Regions from separate parts of the Agarivorans sp. QJM3NY_33 genome, predicted to be linked through region 2. Evidence: predicted binding sites of a transcription regulator. Region 2 holds the regulator's gene; the other holds the start of a gene.

Region 1 (8,094 bases), 1.5 Mb from region 2:
TCCGAATAAAACAAATTTCAGTAAACAGAGTGACGTTTCAAGTGAGCCAGGTTGCCTACAATAAGGCCTCTGGTGTGCGTAAAGACATCGAAGAGAATAAGGCTTTAGCTGATTCTTACTATGATGATGAACCTTTATCCTTCGACATCAAACAACTCAAATTAATGAAAGATTCCGGCGCAATTTATTCCATAGAACGTCTCTAAGCGATGAAGTAGGAAACGGTTAGAATCCAAGCCACCTATTTGGTGGCTTGATGTCAATAAGCTAATATTTTTATAGTAAACAATAACTTCCGCTACATAGGTATAATTAAGTAAAAACAAGCGCACCACTTACTCAAGGCGGCTGTGAATCATTGTTGAATATCAACCACTGAGAATCGCGAATCGACAAATTTTCTCGAAATGCCGCATTGCTCAAATAGAAGCCACACCTTCGCAATAAAATTATCACATACTTGGGTCTACTCTTCGTGCATAGCAATAATTACACCGATGGCCAGTTCAATACTATCGGTAATACGGGCGCACCCCATACCGTTAGCCATTAAAAATATGTCAAAGTGTTCGCAGGCCATAAACGGTTCACGTTCTGCCATGTCGTCCTCACTACACACGATCACCCGAACGCCAGGATGATGCTTGGTAAAACAACTCAACTTTTGCTCAAAAGTGGCTGGGTCCGCGAGGCGCTGAACTAAATTACCGAGCATCGCCATATCCAGCGCTTCAAATTGGGTTTCGCCTTGACCTGAAGTACAACCACATTGATGTTCGGCTGTATGCTCTCCCCCTTCTTGCTGGCACTGACACTCATGCTGATGTTCGGGTTGATGGTCGTGCGCTTCACCCTTACAGCCGCATTGTTTCATGTCTTTGTTTGTTACAGTGTGCATAAACAGTCCTCTGTAGGTATTGCTTGTTGTTTATCGAGCAAGCGTTGTAACCATCGTGGAGGGGCCTGCATCACCTCTTGCAAACGCTCTAAAATAATCTGGCTGGGCTGCGGGGTTAATTGTTTCAGCGGCAAAATGTCGGCACGACTAACTCGTGCCGCCGCTGGCCCACCAATCGATAGGGTCGCGAGCAATTGGCAATCACCAATTAGTTCGATCAAATAGCTGGTCCGTTCGTCCCCAGTTTTATTTTCCACCACCGGGCGCACATCGACTAATTGATAGCCCTGTGAGTTCACCTGATAAATCAGAAATCGCAAGCACGAGCCAAAATGGCCGTCTATATCTTCCAAATTGTTCGAGCTCACGGCTAATTGCAGCACCGATCCAGATAGTTCGCGACTCACAGGCACTTCTGGTGGTTGCATAGCACTGATCTGAGTCGAACTAAAAATGGCATGTACTTGATTCACTTGACCGCGTTCAAGATGAGCGCTTGAAGACTGAAGTACTTCGCGTAAAGCCTTGGGACTTAAAGCACGAAGCTTTTTCTCGGTCAGCGGCTCACCACAGTGTTTCACCAAGATATCGACAAATTGTTTTAATTCGATATCAGGCATCGCTTTCGACGCCATGGCTAACCTTAAGGCTAACTGGTCACTCATTGAAACGCTCATAACTATCTCCTGATGATAAAACTAAACATTAGGCTCGACGGGCACGAAAGGTTTTAGGCAAGGTAGGCTCAGGATTAACGGGTTCAATGTAATATTTACTCCCATCACTGAGTTCGATTTCTCCGCCCCACTGGTCGCTTTGCTCAAACTGTAAATTTTGAATGGGCAGTTCCAGGTCTTTCTTGGCGATATAAGCCTGCAGCGCGCCGGAAGCTTCACGACTAATAATAAGATTTGGCATACTTAGATTCCTTAAGATGGCCGGAGCAGTGCACCGGCCATTGCTTCATACAGATAACGAGGTTTAACGAACCAGATCGAAACCGTAGTCTGTTTTACCCATCTCTGAAGTGTCTTCATCGAGTTTTGCCAACACTTCGTTAACCAGCGTGGTCAGCATATACATGCCGCCTTCGTAGCCTAAAGTGGTGTTACGATGCAAATGGTGGCGATCGAAAATGGGGAAACCCAGTCGAATCAGGGGTACTTCAAACTCTTCACCCTTGGCTTTGGTATCGCGTTGGATGAATTTGGCGTATGAGTTACCAATCATAAAGTCAGGTTTATTAGTGAACACCAATGAACGGAAATGCCATAGATCTTTACCGACGTGAATTTCAGCATTGGCCGTAGTTGGCGATTGCGCAATCAAGGCTTCCATCTTCTTACGCCAGCGTTTTGCGGCGTTATTACATAAGATGTGTTTAATTTCACAGCCCAATTCCATCAGGAATTTAGTTAAACCCATTAAGTAATCTGGGTCGCCATAGATAGAGAAGCTGACTCCATGTAGCCAAGTATGCGAGTCAGTCATCATGTCCACTAAACGGCCACGCTGGGTCGCCAGTGATTCAGGGATCGCTTTGCCAGTGAGTTCAGAAATCTTCATTAAGAATTCATCGGTCCAATCTAAGCCCATTGGAATATTGAGTGTAGGTACTTCATGCTTCCAAACGCCTTCCACAAACTTCTTGGTTTTCACCAATTGATCGGGTTGCAGCAAAATGGTGGTAATCGCGTTTGGTGCATCTTCTAGCTCAGCCAGCGGTGTACCGCCTGCGTACATACGATATTCGCCATCAGCTGGCGTATCGAGTACTTCCGAAGGATCACTCAATAGACTGTAATTAACATCCATCTGCTGCAGCATGCTATGGATGACACGGTAGTTTCCTAAGTAGGTTTCAAAGCCGGGAATAAGGTTGATTTTGCCATTACTAGCGACCACCTTATCGTCCATGTTTTTGCCCGTGAAATACTTGGCAAAGCCCTCAAACATGCCATCCCAACCGGTGACATGACTGCCCACAAAACTCGGTGTATGGGCAAATGGGGTTGGCAAGTCTTCTGGGATGTAACCCTCTTTCTTGGCATTACCAATGAAGGCATTCAAGTCATCACCAATAACTTCCGCCATACAGGTAGTAGAAACAGCAATCACCTCTGGCTTGTACAATGCCAAGGAGTTTTGAAGGCCATCGTACATATTTTTTTGACCGCCAAATACCGCTGCATCTTCGGTCATCGAATCTGACACACAAGCCACTGGCTCTTTAAAGTGACGGTTAAAGTAAGTGCGGAAATAAGCCACACATCCTTGCGAACCATGTACATAAGGGAGGGTTTTTTCGAAACCCAAGGCACATAATACCGAACCAAGTGGTTGGCAGGCCTTTGCGGGATCGATAGTTAAGGTTTTGCGTGAAAAGTTAAGCTCTTGGTACGCTTCAGTGGTGGTCCACTCAAAGACTTCTTTGATCTTCTCGTCACTCACGCCTTCTTCATGATCGGCACGTTTGCGCGCCATCATGTCTTGATATTCTGGCTGCTGAAACAGCGGGTAGCCAGCTTTGATATCGTCTACTGATTGACTCATTTTATATCTCCTTCCGCGCCACTCATCTGTGAACTAACGGATTGAGTTAAACACTCAAGTGCGGTTGCACTCATCCTGACCTTGCTAAGCAAACTAGACTGCGCTTAAGCAGCTGCTTGATTTTCTGTCTTATCCGCCTTCCATGGTGGCGTTAACTTATTCCAACAAGGGTTGTTCAGCGTCATGTCCATGTCGCGGGCGAAAATAGCAAACCCATCGAAGCCATGATAAGGACCGGAGTAATCCCAGCTGTGCATTTGACGGAACGGGATCCCCATTTTTTGGAAGATGTATTTTTCTTTCACACCAGCACCAATCAGATCGGGTTTCAGTTTGTCGGCAAATGCTTCTAACTCGTAACCTGTTACGTCATCGTAAATTAAGGTGGCATCTTTCACTTCAGGAACGGTTTTGCTGTAATCATCGTTATGACCAAATTCATAACCTGCACCAACAATTTCCATACCTAAATCTTCATAGGCACCAATCACGTGACGCGGACGTAATCCCCCCACATACAACATGACTTTTTTGCCTTCTAAGCGAGGACGGTACTTGTCGACAACGGCTTGCCATTGCGCTTTGTAACCAGCAATCACTTCTTCAGCCTTGGCCTGAATTTTCTCATCGAACTTGGCCGCAATAGCGCGTAAGGACTCTTCACACTTAGTGGGACCAAATAGGTTGTATTCCATCCATGGCACACCGTATTTTTCTTCCATGTGGCGACAGATGTAGTTCATCGAACGATAACAGTGAACTAGGTTAAGCTTCACCGAAGGGGTATTTTCAAGCTCTGGTAAGGTACCGTCACCCGACCACTGCGCCACGACCCGTAAACCAATTTCTTCCAATAAGATCCGTGAAGACCAGGCATCACCACCAATGTTGTAATCACCAATGATGGCCACATCGTAATCGGTGGTCGCGACTTCTTTACCTTCCGACTTATCCAAGACGTAATCTCGTAAAGTATCGTTGGCGATGTGGTGACCCAGCGACTGACTCACCCCACGGAAACCTTCACAACGCACTGGCACGATGGTTTTACCGATTTCTGCACCTTTGGTTTTAGCAACCGCTTCGATATCATCACCGATCAGCCCGACAGGACATTCTGATTGAATAGAAATCCCGCTCGCTAATGGAAACAACATTTCCACTTCGTCGATCATGGTGGCAAGTTTTTTATCGCCCCCAAACACAATGTCGCGCTCTTGGAAATCAGAGGTAAAGTTCATGGTGCCGAAGCTGTTTACCCCGGTATAACCGGTATAATAGTTACGACGGCCAGCGCGTGAGTATTGGCCACAACCCACAGGACCATGAGAGATATGCACCATATCTTTAATTGGTCCCCACACAACCCCTTTCGAACCCGCGTAAGCACAGCCCCGCGCAGTCATCACCCCTGGCAACGACTTACGGTTAGCGGTAATACAACTACCCGTTCCACTGTCGTTGGCATCGAGGTGCTTTTTACGATCCGCTTTGGCTTTTTCTGGATAAACTTCTAGCACTTCATCAATCAGCGCTTGAGTTTCTGCTTTATTGTTAGACATTGCTGCCTCCTATAGCATCAATAAGATCACTTGGTTGGTGAATGATTAGGCGGTCACTTCTTCAGCAACTTGACCAATGATCGACTCGTCTTCTGCGTCCATGATGCCGAATTCCATAAGCAACTCTTCTAACTCATCCATAGTCACAGGAGTCGGAACGACAAATAACTCGTTGTTGATAATTTTATTGGCGAGGGCGCGATATTCATCGGCTTGATTACATTTAGGGTTGTACTCAATCACGGTCATACGACGAATTTCAGCTTGTTGTACAACGTTGTCACGCGGTACGAAGTGGATCATTTGAGTACCAATTTTGGCCGCAAGCGCTTCAATCAGTTCATCTTCACGGTCACATTTACGTGAGTTACAAATCAGACCCGCTAAACGAACACTACCGGTGGCAGCATATTTACAAATCCCTTTAGAGATGTTGTTTGCGGCATACATCGCCATCATCTCACCCGATACCACGATGTAGATTTCTTGCGCTTTGTTTTCGCGAATAGGCATAGCGAAACCACCACAAACCACGTCACCCAATACGTCGTAGAATACGAAATCGAGATCTTCTTCATAGGCGCCTTCTTCTTCTAAGAAGTTAATCGCAGTAATCACACCACGACCCGCACAACCTACACCTGGCTCAGGACCGCCAGACTCAACACAACGAACACCGCCGTAACCGACTTTAAGTACATCTTCTAATTCGATATCTTCTACAGAACCCGCATCAGCAGCCATTTCCATAATGGTATTTTGCGCTTTTGCATGTAAAATAAGGCGGGTTGAATCCGCTTTAGGATCACAGCCGATAATCATTACTTTCTTGCCAGCTTCTGCTAAAGCACCTACTAAGTTTTGGGTAGTAGTTGATTTACCAATACCACCTTTTCCGTAAATTGCACATTGACGAATAGCCATAATATTTTCTTCCTTTAGCTTGATAAACGGTTCCCGCAGTAACTATTGCGAATACCGAGCCAACTGGAATAAAAACCATAAGTCATTGAATAAAAACAAGAATAAATCATCACTAAGAAGTTTTTGTCGCAAGTGCGTGCCACAAAGCCCTCATCAATGTCGCTTACACAACAATCATTGTAAGAATGATTGTGCTTGCAGAGCGCCCCCCAACAAATGAATAAATGACTTAGATACAATTAAATCACTCAATATTGAGAAAATGTTCAGGACAAGTAATATAAAATGCAGCTCGATCATGCCACTGGGCTAAATGTCATTATCGAACCTAACCAGCAGCTTCAGCTGCTTAAGTAAACACCACAACAGATTGTGCAATGCTTGCAGCAGTAAACTTAGAGCTGTGGTTCTCGGTTTATCGTGGTTATGGCTTAACTCAATGATATGCGCAGGCACATCCCACTAACGATAGGCGACAGCATTAACAGCAATATAAACCGCTAGCGCCTAATATAAGGGGTGGTATCCTCAACCAATAACGGATAGGCGCTCATACTCGATTTTGCCCACGTTCTGACAAATCACGACTAAATCCTATAAATGGCTTGCTGCATCATTGCTCACAATAGCGCAAGCATGTGTTTGGAGAGTTAGGATGACAGTCTAGTTATTTGTTACCATGATCAACCTTTTCTCATCACTAGCCAGTAAGCAATTCCATCTTTATCAATGAAGATAATACGGCTAAATTTGATATTAGATTGATTGTATGTGTATCAGTTTTTATAAAAGTAATGTGTCTGTAGAGCACTTACTTAAATAAGCGTTAGAGGGGAATACACTCTCTTAATTTGGCCTATAACATGGTGGCTGGTCAAGCATTGCTTGTCCTAGAATATGCGTCTCTCCCAACTTTTTGTTTAAGCATATTGAGTTATAGTTTTCATCGCGTTGCAATGTTGAATCGCCCCTCGATTCCTCAAAAACGTCTTCACACTCTGGGACTTGCAACCAAGAGTGTTCTTTGTGGTGCTGCGCTCACCAAGCTAGATCGTTTTCTCAATACAAGCTCTACGCTGGAAAAATAAGAAGACATTTTAAAACAGGAATCGCTGTCTAGCTATCTTGTTAGGGAGTCACTGACTCCCGTATTGTTACTTGTAAGTAATCAACTATAAATGAGTCATAAACGTGCCTTTCGGACGAACAGGTAGGTATTTTTTATAGAAATTTTGGTAATACTCAACTGGGTCTAAATCTTTAAAAACTTCCGGATACATTATCTTGGCGTAATATTGGATCATAGCACCATCCAAAATCGTCCGAACCGCACCGTGATATGCACCATAGATTCGATTGTTTTTCACAGCTGCTAACGTTGTCCAGTCATCGCGATTTTTATAGCCGAGAAGACGTTGCTTCGCTAACTCTTCATCAACTCCTTGTCCCATAACCATCGCTGTTTTATTTGCTCGACCAGATTCATAACCAGTGATAACCACAATGTCTGGGTTAGCGGCAATAATTTGTTCAGGATTGAGTTTTCCCCACCATTCGACATAAGGAGCTGCGATATTATCTGCGCCAGCCATTGTGGAAATAGCACCCCACATGTTTTTACCAAACGTATAACCAATTTCTTCCACACCGGCACCTCCGTATTCAGTATAAACCTTCGGTTTAGGCAGGTTGGCTTCTTTTAACCTAGCGTTGATCATCTCTACACTTTGCTGGTACTCACTCGAAATTTTGGCTGCGCGCTCTTCCTGGCCAGTAATAACACCTATTAGCTCAGTACTCTTAACATGACGCTCTACGGTTTGGGCATTGTAATCAACAACGATAATCGGGATCCCTACAGACTCGAAGCGTGATACTTCACTCCCCAGCGCTTTATATTGCCACTCGGCTAGCATCAATAGATCAGGGTTTAGTGCTATGACCTTTTCAACAGAGAAAGAGTTGGTATCCACTCGACCCATATCAGGAATATTTTTTAAAGAAGGACGGTGTTTTACATATAACTCCCAGTTTTCAGTGCGAGTTTCCCACATGTATTTTGCCATCCCAACAACATTATCAAATGCCGCTTCAGTACCTATTGCCATATAGTCTTCTGGATAAAAGCCAACAACTACACGTTGCGCTGGGGCATTA
Region 2 (8,094 bases):
AAGTTTATGTTCCAAAGTTCGATGGCGCCGCTGCACCTTACGTTTTTGACTAAAGTGTTCAGCCAGTTGTTCGGCGACATAAACACTACGATGTTGTCCGCCAGTACAACCAATTGCGATGGTCAGATAGGCGCGATTATTGGCTTCTAAATGCGGCAGCCAAGATCCTAATAAATCAGCGATTTGCTGGATGTACTGCTCTACAAGAGGCTGCTTGGCTAAATAATCTTTAACCGCTTGATCGAGACCGCATAAAGGTCGTAGTTCTTCTTGCCAGTGCGGGTTCGGTAAAAAGCGAGCATCAAATAGGTAATCGGCATCATTGGGTACGCCATTTTTAAAGCCAAAGGACTCAAACACCATAATTAATTGCTGTTGTTGTTCTCCGGTCACTCGCGATCGAATGAGCTGACTCAATTCATGTACGGATAAACGCGAGGTATCTATTCTTAGGTCAGCATTGCGAGAAATGGGGGCGAGCAGGGCGGTTTCAGATTCTATGGCCTTGGCTAGAGACATGTCGTTTTGACTCAGTGGATGAACCCGCCGAGTTTCACTGTAGCGGCGGATCAGTGCATCATCTTTCGCGTCGAGAAAAATACTTAATAGGTTAAGCTCAGAGCCTTCATCGCGAATTAGTTGACCGATGGGTGAGGGTTCATCAGGTAAATTTCGCACATCGATGCTAATGGCGACTTTGGTGTACTGTCTTTTTAGGTGTTCAATTAAAGGACGCCATAATACGACTGGTAAATTGTCGACACAGTAATAACCTAAATCTTCTAATACTCGTAGTGCGACCGTTTTACCTGAACCGGAGCGCCCGCTAACGATAATCAGTTCCATGATAACCCCTAATAACGATTAGAGTCTTAGGCTATCATGATCGTGTATAATTCGTCATCACTTTGTGCTGTACGAAGTTGTTTGCATATTTGCTTATCATTAAGTTTTTCAGCAACTTGAGCGAGAGTATTTAGATGTTGTTGACATTGGTCTTCGGGAACCAGTAAGGCAAATATTAAATCAACGGCTTGATTGTCAATGGCGTCAAAGGAAATCGCCGGAGTACAGCGTAATAATACTGCGGTCGCATGGTATTGATTGCCTATTCTACCGTGAGGGATCGCGATGCCTTGGCCAATGCCAGTACTGCCCATGCGTTCACGATTTAATAAACTTTCAAATATACTTTTAGATGTGGTGTCGAGTTGCTTCGCAACTAGTTCACTGATCAATTCCAATGCTCGTTTTTTTGACGAACATTGGACTGCACTTTGGGTGCAGTCCAAGCTTAGTACTTTATCTATTTGCATTACTATGACTAATGTTTGGTGAGTTTTTCTTTATGCTTAATGACTTGGCGATCGAGCTTATCGATGAGGCTATCGATGGCCGCGTACATATCAGCGTGTTCTGAAGTGGCGAATAATTCACCACCATTTAGGTGTATAGTGGCTTCGGCAATCTGATTCAGTTTTTCGACATTGAGAATAACATGGACATTATTAATTTGGTCGAATCGTCGTTGTAGCTTAGTAAACTTAGTGTGGACATATTCTCTCAAAGACTCAGTGATTTCTACGTGGTGTCCAGTAAGGTTAATTTGCATAGATGTCGTCCCCTTTATAGTGGCCTTTAAATAAGGCTCTTACGTTGGTTAGAAGGTGGAATAGCCAATGACTCACGATATTTAGCTATCGTACGCCTAGCCACCTTGATGCCTTGATCTGCCAAAATATCAGCGATTTTACTATCGCTGAGTGGTTTACTGGTATTCTCGGCAGCAACCAGTTTCTTAATTAATGCACGAATGGCTGTTGAGGAGCATTCTCCTCCACCATCGGTAGCCACATGGCTAGAGAAAAAGTATTTGAGTTCGAAGATCCCGCGAGGGGTATGCATGAATTTTTGAGTCGTGACCCTAGAGATCGTGGATTCATGCATTTCAACCGCTTCGGCAACATCATTCAATACCATCGGTTTCATGGCTTCTTCACCATATTCAAAGAAAGCTTGTTGGTGATGCACGATGCAATTAGAGACTTTCAGTAGGGTTTCGTTACGGCTTTCAATACTCTTGATGAACCATTTTGCTTCTTGCAGATGGCTGCGAATAAACTGGGTATCGTTGGCGTTGGTCGAGGTTTTAGTCATCGATGCATAATGTGAATTGATGCGTAGTTTTGGCATCGCGTCAGGATTGAGTTCAACCACCCAGCGACCTTGACGTTTAATCACCGAGACATCGGGAATTACGTATTGGGCTTGATTTGGTTCGACGGCATTACCAGGTCTTGGCTCTAAGGTGTGAATCAGCCGCATCACTTCGCGTAGCTGCTCCTCTTTTAACTTGGTTTTACGGGCCAATAAACGAAAATCTCGATTTGCTAATACGTCAATATGATTCGATACGATGTCTTTCGCTTCATTCAGCCAAGGTGTTTGTTCGCTGAAACGACTTAATTGGATGAGTAAGCATTCCTGTAGAGAGCGGGCAGCAATACCAACTGGATCGAAGTGCTGAATACGTTTAAGTACTGCTTCAATTTCATCTAACTCGACATCTAAATCATTATTTTCAATCGAACGTAGTCCCTCAAGTAATTGCTCACAATCTTGTGTCAGGTAACCTGATTGGTCGACTGCGTCGATGATGGCGAGGGCGATAGCTTGGTCTATTTCACTAAAAGGCGTGAGGCGCATTTGCCAGAGCAAGTGATCTTGTAAGGAGTCAACGGTTTCACCTTGAAACAACATGTCGTTGTCATCACTGCTGCTACCGGATGAAGAGCTGGCAGGAGCCGAGCTCGCGCTGTAAATGTCATCCCAAGTTGAGTCAACCGGAAGATCGTCTGCGACGGTATCTTGACTAATCGCATCGCCAGTTTCCATCTGGCTGCTATCGATCTCCGTTTGGCTATTGTTTGCATCACTATTTTGCTCGCTGGCTGATTTAAATTCAGCCGAGTCTGCGTCATTTGCTTGCGCTTCATCTGCTTCTAGCAGAGGATTACTCTCCAAAGCTTCTTGGATTTCCTGCTGCAGATCCAGCGTCGAAAGCTGGAGTAAGCGTATGGCCTGTTGTAACTGGGGGGTCATGGTTAATTGCTGACCAAGACGCAACTGCAAAGATGCTTTCATTAATTACCGCTGTTCCTTCTTTTTATTATCGCGTTTGAGGACATACTTTAACTATAGCTTGAATTGTTCACCGAGATAAACTCGTTTCACATGCTCATTTTTAAGTATCTCCTCAGGTTTTCCTGAGGCTATCAGTTCGCCTTGGCTAACGATATAGGCGTGCTCACAAACATCTAGTGTTTCTCTTACATTGTGGTCGGTGATCAATACACCCAGACCGCGATCACGAAGATGTTCAATGATTTTTTTTATATCGATAACAGAAATAGGATCCACGCCTGCGAAGGGTTCGTCAAGCAAAATAAACTTAGGTGCGGCAGCTAGAGCGCGGGCAATTTCTACTCGGCGACGTTCACCGCCCGACAGACTCATGCCTAAATTCTTGCGAATATGACCAATATGAAACTCTTCAAGTAAGTCATCGAGCGCGCCCATTTGTTGTTGTTTATCGAGGTCTTTACGTGTTTCTAAGACCGCTAAAATATTCTTTTCTACCGAGAGGCGACGAAAGATAGATGCTTCTTGCGGTAGGTAACCTATGCCTTTGCGAGCCCTGGTATGCATGGCGGTACTTGACAGATCTTCGTTGTCAATTAGGATCCGCCCTTGGTCCCTTGGGACTAAACCAACCACCATATAAAAAGTGGTGGTTTTTCCAGCGCCATTGGGCCCTAATAAACCGACAATTTTTCCAGTTTCAACATTGAGACTCACGTTTTTAACGACCTTGCGCCCCTTGTAACTTTTGGCAAGGTTTTCTGCAATTAAGGTACTCATGGTTGAGGCGTGGCCTTGGGGGCAACTTTGTTGAGTTGTTGGGGTAAGAAAATGGTGGTCACCCGATTGTTTTGGTCGCCCTGAGCAACCATTTCTTGTTTGTTAATGCTGTATTTAATCATTTGACCTTTGACTAAGCTTTCTTCTTGCTTCAGCAGTGCATTGTTAGTAAGCGTAAGCGTTTGAGTCTTCAAATCGTAACGCACTTCGTTCGCCTCTGCTTCAATGGGCTTACCATTATCTAAGAGCTGATAGAAGGTGGCTGGTTTGCCTTTTGCTATCATCACTTCGCTGCCTTTTTGCTCACTTCCGATAACGCTCAGTTCTTCGGCGCGCATTTTTATCGAGCCTTGAGTCACGACGACATTACTATAAAAAGTGACGCGATTTTCTTTGATATTAACCTGTTGACGGTCGGCATCGACGACAATTTGTTTATTGAAGTCGTCTTCAAGCGCTTGAGCCCCCCAACTGATGAGTAACAGGCTTGCTAAAAAGGCTAATTTATTCTTGTGGATTGTGGTAAACCGCTTCGATATCATTTAATAAAGTCACTATTTCATTGGCTAAATCACCGTTCATTCCGCGTCCATATAATTCGTAGGATGGGCCATAAACGGTAACGAGTTTATCACTATGCATGGTTTCGTTTTGCAGGTCGATTTCCAAGCTGTCTGTAATTAAGTCACGAACGTATTTGCTGCGACTCAAGTTTTTAATTACTACATTGTCATTTAACATGACCGTGTGTTGCTGCTGTACTGTAGCTTGATCGGCCACGATTTGCCATACAGGTTGTTTGGGATCGGGATATACCAAGATTTTTGGTTGGCTGAAAGTGGTGTGCTTGAGTTGCTCAAAATACGCCATCTGTTCGGCATAAATACGATAGCGGGGCCTTCCCTGTTCGCCAAAACTAACACTGTATAGCTGTTCGGCAATAAAATTGGGTTTATTGATTTCGCGAGTTTCGGTCAGTTGTTGGGTATCTGACGGGCTGAGCTGCCAAAGCACCAAAGCCACCATAAATAAAACCGCAAAAAACCAAGTGGGTTTATTCATATACTCATGCCCTGAGCATTTTGTAGCTGTCCTTGTGCCTGAAGAATTAAATCGCATAATTCCCGCACTGCACCATAACCCCCAGCGGTTTTAGTCACTAATTTGGCAGCTTGTTTACATAATGGATGGGCGTCATATACAGCAACCCCTAAGGCACAGGCATTCATGACTGGAACATCGACCACGTCATCGCCGATATAGGCACAGTATTCGGGGCTTAAGCTTAGCTTTTGTTGTAATTGTCGATAGGCTTGCATTTTATCTTGCTGGCCCTGAAATATATGCTGCACACCTAAAGCTTGCATGCGGGTGCTGACTAAATTTGATTGGCGGCCGGTAATAATCGCAACCTCAATACCTGCATTGAGTAATGCTTTAATACCAAAGCCATCATGGGTGTGAAAGGCCTTTAATTCTTCGCCATCATTACCGAGGTAGATCCGACCATCGGAGAATACGCCATCGACATCACAAATGAGCAATTTTATATTTCTGGCTAAACTGTAGTTTTGCTGGGTGACCGCACCGTAGGGCGTTTCAACACTCACTAATAGACTCCTGCTTGCAGTAAGGTGTGCATATTAAAAGCGCCAATTACGGTTTGTTGATGGAGCACAAATAGACCGTTAATTGAGTCTTTCTTCATCAGTTTAAGCGCATCAAAGGCTAACCAATCATCTTCTATTACTTTAGGGTTGTGTGTCATCACTTGACCAATTGGCGTTTCATGAATATCGATACGCTGATCTAGGATCCTGCGTAAATCTCCATCGGTAAAAATTCCGACTAAATGTTGCTGCTGATTGACGACGCCAACCATACCTAAACCTTTGGCGGTAATTTCAAATAGTGCTTCTCGAATAGTTTGTTCGACTACAACTAAAGGAATTTGTTCCCCGCTGAGCATAATGTCGTGAACACTCAATAGCAGTTTTTTGCCTAAACTGCCACCCGGATGAGATAGTGCAAAATCATCGGCAGTGAAGCCTCGAGCTTGGAGTAGCGCCACGGCTAAAGCATCTCCCATGACGAGCGTAGCGGTAGAGCTAGCGGTTGGCGCTAAGCCGAGAGGGCACGCTTCACGGGGAACGGCAACACACAGGTGGTAGTCGGCCAATTTTGCCATACTTGAGAGAGGGTTACTGGTGAGTGCAATTGAGCGTACACCGATACGGTTGAACACCGGGTATAAGGAGAGGATCTCTTCTGACTCTCCAGAATTTGAGAGCGCAATAACAATATCATCGGCGGATATCATGCCCAAATCACCATGACAGGCTTCGCCAGGGTGCACAAAAAAAGCTGGGGTCCCGGTCGACGCTAAAGTCGCGGCTATTTTATTGGCAATATGACCCGACTTCCCCATCCCGGTAAGGATGACCTTACCTTTACCCGCTAAGATTAACTCACAGGCTGCACTAAAATCTTGGTTTAAGTATTGGTGCAGATTTTCGATGCCCAAAGCTTCGATTTCTAAAACCTGTTTAGCGGTGGCGATATAATCAATTGACACTCAATTTCCCTCAAATAATGCTGAATAAAAATAGTCGCTTAAGCCGAGAATAATAACAGTTGATAGGCAACAAAGCTGCAGCATAATATTGCGCCTTCCCAACGTGATATTTTGCGACTTCTGCCAAAGAAGCTCATTGACATCACAAACAGTAATAAGGTTACCCCCATCATGACATAGAAGTCACGTTCGGCAGCAAGGGCGTCAATTGGACCGGGGGCGAGCATTGCGGGGACCGCTAATACGGCTAAAATATTGAATAGGTTTGAGCCGATAATATTACCCAGAACCAGGTCATCTTCTTTCTTGATGACCCCTGCGATACAAGCAGCTAGTTCTGGCAGACTGGTGCCGATGGCGATGATGGTCAAGCCGATCACTAAATCACTGATCCCAAAATAGCGCGCGATTTCTGAGGCTGAACCGACTAATATGTCAGCACTTATCGGCAATAATACTAAACCAACCGCAAGCCACAACAAAGCTTTGCTGGTTGCTACATCTTTGGGGACTTCCGAAGCGGCTTCTTCCATCATTGGATCTAGTTTGGCGTTGTTACGTTGACGTAGCGAGCCGATGATGAGAAAGGCCATCATGGTTACAAATATCGTCAATAATAAGGTACCTTCTATATATCCAAGATGTTGGTCATGTAATATCCAACCAGCAAATGCCGTGGCGGCTAACACCATCGGTAATTCTCTAAATAACGTTGATGATGAAACGAATAAAGGTTTGAATAAGGCGGTCACGCCGAGAACTAAAGTGATATTGGTAATGTTGGAGCCGATTACATTTCCCACTGCGGTATTCATTTTGCCTTCTAAGGCGGCGGTTGCTGAAACCATAACTTCTGGGGCAGAGGAGCCCAAGGCGACGATGGTTAGGCCAATAATCATCGGCGGTAAACCAAAATTGTTAGCAATAGCGGCAGCGCCAAAAACAAAACGATCAGCACTCCAAACTAAGAGCGCTAAACCAACAACTAATAATAAACATTCAACGAACATGGGTTTCCTTGGATCAACAAATATCAGTGATGCGGACAAAATAGCAAGCATTGTCAACATTTTCCTGACAAAAGGGAAGAGTTTAACCTTGAGTGTCATCAATTATCTCAATAATATGGCAGCCTTGAACAGTCAAGATTGCTGATGGAGTGGCTAAAAATTTGATTGAAGTAAAACAATTAGCATTTCAGCGCGGTGACAAAGTTATCTTTGAAGGCCTCGATTTGCGTATTCAGCGCGGTAAAATTACCGCAATTATGGGGCCTAGCGGGATCGGTAAAACGACCTTACTTAAACTGATTGCTGGGCAGCTAAAGCCGCAGTCGGGTGAAGTGCTGATCGACCAGCAAAATGTGCATCAGCTGAAACGTCGCGAATTATTCAAGTTACGTAAACGGATCGGCATGTTATTTCAAAGTGGTGCTTTGTTTAGTGATCTTAATGTTTTTGAGAATGTCGCGTTTCCCTTACGAGAACATACTCAGTTACCGGAAGTGGTATTGCGAAACTTGGTGTTGATGAAGTTACAAACCGTGGGTCTACGTGGCACCGCGCAGCTGATGCCGAGTGATTTGTCGGGCGGAATGG

The links. Region 2 encodes sigma-54, which starts transcription at its own class of promoters, with help from an activator protein. Its sites were predicted from a motif close to GTTGGCACGNNNNTNGNNT; they were not measured.
Region 1: a site for sigma-54 is predicted at 5,983-6,001, ahead of nifH (nitrogenase iron protein). Genes of this name have one in related genera too.

The regions. Positions count from the first base shown of each region.
Region 1 is NZ_CP194039.2:2,723,174-2,731,267, forward strand. Features, by position in the region: gene ACRRSY_RS12225 (hypothetical protein) at 1-206, shown strand, start outside; gene ACRRSY_RS12230 (hypothetical protein) at 467-898, opposite strand; gene ACRRSY_RS12235 (NifB/NifX family molybdenum-iron cluster-binding protein) at 886-1,575, opposite strand; gene nifT (putative nitrogen fixation protein NifT) at 1,604-1,816, opposite strand; gene nifK (nitrogenase molybdenum-iron protein subunit beta) at 1,880-3,451, opposite strand; gene nifD (nitrogenase molybdenum-iron protein alpha chain) at 3,556-5,013, opposite strand; gene nifH (nitrogenase iron protein) at 5,059-5,937, opposite strand; gene ACRRSY_RS12260 (ABC transporter substrate-binding protein) at 7,110-8,094, opposite strand, start outside.
Region 2 is NZ_CP194039.2:4,226,355-4,234,448, reverse strand. Features, by position in the region: gene ACRRSY_RS18995 (HPr family phosphocarrier protein) at 1-2, opposite strand, end outside; gene rapZ (RNase adapter RapZ) at 1-846, opposite strand, end outside; gene ptsN (PTS IIA-like nitrogen regulatory protein PtsN) at 873-1,316, opposite strand; gene hpf (ribosome hibernation promoting factor) at 1,325-1,612, opposite strand; gene ACRRSY_RS18975 (RNA polymerase factor sigma-54) at 1,639-3,144, opposite strand; gene lptB (LPS export ABC transporter ATP-binding protein) at 3,196-3,921, opposite strand; gene lptA (lipopolysaccharide transport periplasmic protein LptA) at 3,918-4,463, opposite strand; gene lptC (LPS export ABC transporter periplasmic protein LptC) at 4,426-4,983, opposite strand; gene kdsC (3-deoxy-manno-octulosonate-8-phosphatase KdsC) at 4,980-5,531, opposite strand; gene ACRRSY_RS18950 (KpsF/GutQ family sugar-phosphate isomerase) at 5,531-6,496, opposite strand; gene ACRRSY_RS18945 (calcium/sodium antiporter) at 6,535-7,506, opposite strand; gene ACRRSY_RS18940 (ATP-binding cassette domain-containing protein) at 7,668-8,094, shown strand, end outside.